Regions from separate parts of the Shewanella sp. ISTPL2 genome, predicted to be linked through region 2. Evidence: predicted binding sites of a transcription regulator. Region 2 holds the regulator's gene; the other holds the start of a gene.

Region 1 (2,414 bases), 2.0 Mb from region 2:
TGGCCTGAGGGCGAAGGCCCCAGAGATAAACTGTTACAAAAAGGAGCTGCGCATCTCTCGGATGCTGAATTACTGGCAGTATTGCTGCGTAACGGTTTAGCCGGATTAAACGCGGTTGACCTTGCTAGGTCGCTTATTTGCGAGTTTGGCGGCCTCAGAAACCTGCTCTGTGCCCCAAGAAATCAGGTGTGTCGACTTCCGGGCGTAGGACCTGTAAAATACGCCCAGCTTCAAGCTGCGGCCGAATTAGCGCGGCGTGTAGCGCAGGAAAATCTGCAAAGAGGTCAGGTTTTGACAAATCCCGATTTAACTCGGGACTATTTAATGCGACAATTGGCCGATCGCTCCTATGAAGTGTTCGCAGTTTTACTGCTGGATAGCCAGCATAGAGTGATTCAATTTGTCGAATTATTCCGCGGCACAATAGACTCAGCCTCAGTATATCCACGTGAAGTGGTGAGCTTAGTGCTGGAGAAAAAGGCCGCAGCAGTTATAGTTTGTCATAATCATCCGTCTGGTATTGCCGAGCCCAGTCAGGCTGACCGACGAATAACTGAGCGATTAAAAAATGCGTTAGCAACCATAGACGTATCCTTGTTGGACCATATGGTTGTAGGTGATCGAGAGATAGTTTCTTTTGCAGAACGAGGCTGGATTAATTAATCTAACACTTGATCTTCACTCTGTGATCGTGTATAAAATGCGCCCTCTTTGTGCCTCGGGCGACGGCCATACGAGGCACATTAATGCTCGAGCGTTAAAATTGTTTTTGGAGAAGATTGACATGTCAAGAGTATGCCAAGTTACTGGCAAGAAGCCGATGGTTGGTAACAACCGTTCGCATGCAAAAAACGCGACCCGTCGTCGTTTTTTACCTAACCTACAAAACCACCGTTTTTGGTTAGAAGAAGAAAAGCGTTTCGTACAGTTACGTGTATCTACTAAAGGTATCCGTCTGATCGACAAAAAAGGTATCGAAGTTGTTGTTGCTGAACTTCGTGCCCGTGGCGAGAAGGTATAATAGATCATGGCTAAAGCTAAAGGTAATCGTGAGAAGATCAAATTAGTTTCTACAGCTAAGACTGGTCACTTCTACACAACTGAAAAAAACAAGCGTAACATGCCTGAAAAAATGGAAATCAAAAAATTTGATCCAGTTATTCGTCAGCACGTTATCTACAAAGAAGCCAAAATCAAGTAATCCTTGGTTAGTGTTTCGAGAAAAGCCCCTTATTTAAGGGGCTTTTTTTTGCATTTTTTTAGTGGCTAGTCATCAAGTTGAGATAATTGCCTCGCAAACTGATGCCGCTGAATCATCCCCTGTGAAGTTAAAAAAGTGTGAACACTTACTGAAAATATAAAATAGTGCGGTTCTAAGCACTTTAAATCATCAAATCTGCACTTTAGTGAGAATAAATTCTTTATATGTGAATTAAAATGCAATACCATACGCGAAAGTTAGCGATTCATTCCTGGTGTGTCATAGTGACGCTGCCAGCTCAAAAATGAGGTGTAAATAACGCGTGCGTACCACTGAACTGGTTGATGGATTTCGTCATTCTGCCCCCTATGTTAATGCTCACAGAGGTAAAACTTTTGTGGTCATGCTTGGCGGTGAAGCTTTGGCTCAAAATCAATTCCGCGCCATCTTAAATGATGTCGCCCTGCTGCACAGTTTAGGGATCAAAGTGGTGTTGGTATATGGCGCTAGGCCGCAGATTGATGCTGCATTAGCCGCCAACGGTATTGCGCCTGCCTACCACGACGGTGTGCGTATCACGGATGAAGATTCGCTCAAAGTGATTAAGCAAGTTGCGGGTGCACTGCAATTTGATATCACAGCGCGTTTATCCATGAGTTTAAGTAATACGCCGATGCAAGGTGCGCAAATTAACTTAGTGAGCGGCAACTTTGTGATTGCTCAACCACTGGGTGTGGATAATGGTGTGGACTTTTGCCTGAGTGGCAAAGTGCGTCGTATTGATGTGCAAGGCTTAAAACGTCAGCTAGATAATCACTGCATCGTATTGATGGGGCCGATTGCTGCTTCGGTTACTGGTGAAAGCTTTAATCTCACCGCTGAGGAAATCGCGACTCAAGTGGCAATTAAGCTCAAAGCAGACAAGATGATCGGCTTTAGCTCACAGAACGGTATTCTCGATCGTAATGGCGATGTGATTGCGGAGTTGATGCCAAATGATGCGCAAAACATCATGAACAAGCTGGCCGAGCAAGGGTCTGCTTGTGTTGGCACTATGGCGTTTCTCAAAGCCAGTATCGATGCTTGCCGCAATGGCGTACCGCGTTGTCATTTAGTTAGCTACCTCGAAGATGGCGCCTTGTTGCAGGAACTGTTTTCTCGCGAAGGAATAGGCACACAAATCGTCACTGAGAGTGCTGAGCGTTTACGCTGT
Region 2 (2,414 bases):
AAATCAACGCCTAGTTTGATATCGCCTTTCAGCGTATCTAACATAGAATCACGAGCGTTAGCTTCGAATGCACTCACTTCACCGTAAGGCAGTACTTTTTCAATACCATTTTTGCCTAACAGCACAGGTTGTGCGAAGAATTCTGCATGCTCGCTGCCGCCGTCAACATAGGCGCATTCAACGATGTTAGCTTCGCCTTGCAGACCACGAACCAGAGACAGACCAAAACGGCAAGCCGCTTGACCCATAGACAGAGTCGCGCTACCGCCACCGGCTTTAGCTTCAACCACTTCTGTACCCGCGTTTTGGATGCGAGTCGTCAAACTTGCCACTTCTTCGTCAGTGAAAGTCGCGCCTTCAACTTGAGACAGTAATGGCAGAATGGTCACGCCGCTGTGGCCGCCGATCACATTAACTTTAACGTCAGCAACGTTCAGGCCTTTTAATTCGGCGATGAAAGTTTCAGAACGGATCACGTCTAGAGTCGTGATACCGAACAGACGGTTTTTATCGTAAACACCCGCTTTTTTCATCACTTCTGCAGCGATAGCCACAGTCGTGTTAACTGGGTTAGTGATAATGCCAACCAAAGCCGTAGGGCAAGTTGCCGCTACTTTTTCGATCAGGTTGCGAACGATACCGGCATTGATATTGAACAGATCTGAACGATCCATACCAGGCTTACGTGCAACACCAGCAGAAATTAGAACAACGTCAGCACCCACTAGGGCAGGCGTTGGATCTTCACCAGCAAAACCTTTGATTTCAACAGCAGTTGGAATGTGGCTCAAGTCAACCGCAACACCCGGAGTTACCGGTGCGATATCATATAGAGACAATTGTGAACCCGCAGGCAATTGAGTTTTTAACAGTAGGGCAAGAGCCTGGCCGATACCACCAGCAGCACCAAGTACAGCAACTTTCATAGTTATCTCCGTTATTTCTCGGATATGTGTGACATGGATCTAATTTGCGTTGGCGTCACATTACTGGAATGTCACAACAATTTCAATTATCCCTTAGTCGTGGGACAAAAGAATTCCGGAATAACGTAGAAGCAATGTAGAACAATTACTCAAATTGGGATTTTTACGCCCCCAGCAAATGCTTAACCACTAGGGCTTAGTGAATTTTTATTCAACCAATCTGGTTATTTGTTGACAATTTTTCTAAAAATATTCAAAATGGGCCTGTTTTTTTGAATAACGAATAATAATATTATGCAAACGACCAAGAATCAGGATGACCTTGTTAGAATTTTTAAGTCGATTTTAAAAGAAGAGCGCTTTGGCTCTCAGAGTGAAATCGTCACCGCCTTGCAAGCTGAAGGCTTTGGTAATATTAACCAATCAAAAGTGTCACGCATGCTCAGCAAGTTCGGCGCAGTGCGGACTCGCAACGCTAAGCAAGAGATGGTGTATTGCTTACCAGCCGAATTAGGCGTACCCACCGCGGGTAGCCCACTGAAGAATTTGGTACTCGACGTCGATCACAACCAAGCTATGATCGTCGTGCGAACTAGCCCAGGTGCCGCGCAGCTGATTGCCCGCTTGTTGGATTCTATCGGTAAACCAGAAGGCATTTTGGGTACGATTGCCGGTGATGACACTATCTTCATTTGCCCATCGAGCATCCAAGATATCGCCGATACCTTAGAAACCATCAAATCTTTATTCAATTACGCAGAATAAAAAAACAGGTCAGTGAGCTGACCTGTTCTATTTTATCAATACATTTTGAAGTGCAATACCGCGCTGGTTATTTGGCCATTGTCCCGATTACGTTACACATTCAAGCACAATATCTAACTCACAATATCTAACTCACAATATCTAACTCAACTATAACGATATCAGTAAGCCACACTGATGCGCTGGTTTGGGTGAGCACTCTTTTCGGCTTCATCTACCATGGCTTTTGCGTAATCGGTTACAGAGATACGGCTTTGACCATTAGCATCGGTAAAGAAGCTGTCGCCACCAAGACGGTACGGGCCTTCACTCTCACCGGGATAAATCTCAGCCGCTGGGCTCACAAAGGTCCAATTGATTGCCGTTTGTGCCTCACGGAATACCTTCAAGGCTTCACCCTGAGCTAACGCCTCATCTTTATATGCTGCGGGGAAATCTGGGCTAGAGACCAGCGCCACACCCGGCGCCACTTCTAAACTCCCAGCACCACCGACCCACAATAAACGTGGCACGTTAGCGTTAGGCAGCACATCCAGTAAATGCTGAACCGTACTCGCCACTAGACCATGATTTTGTTGGGCGCGGCCACCAACAGCGGCAATCACGACATCTACGCCAGCAAAGGTATCGGCGACCAATGGCTGCTCTAAATCCACGGCACGTACTACTACGTCAGCCACGGATAACTTGCTTGAGTCACGCACTAACGCTATCACTTTATGT

Evidence for each region. The regulator ArgR, encoded in region 2, controls arginine synthesis, uptake and breakdown. The targets are predictions, from matches to a motif close to ANTGAATANNTATTCANT.
Region 1: the regulator ArgR is predicted to act here: its motif matches at 1,427-1,444, upstream of argA (amino-acid N-acetyltransferase).

Annotation. Positions count from the first base shown of each region.
Region 1 covers NZ_JAAPAV010000001.1:3,718,751-3,721,164, reverse strand. Annotated here, with positions in the region: gene radC (DNA repair protein RadC) at 1-663, shown strand, start outside; gene rpmB (50S ribosomal protein L28) at 785-1,021, shown strand; gene rpmG (50S ribosomal protein L33) at 1,028-1,201, shown strand; gene argA (amino-acid N-acetyltransferase) at 1,524-2,414, shown strand, end outside.
Region 2 covers NZ_JAAPAV010000001.1:1,685,415-1,687,828, reverse strand. Annotated here, with positions in the region: gene mdh (malate dehydrogenase) at 1-926, opposite strand, end outside; gene argR (transcriptional regulator ArgR) at 1,221-1,691, shown strand; gene HUB64_RS07570 (NAD(P)-dependent oxidoreductase) at 1,853-2,414, opposite strand, start outside.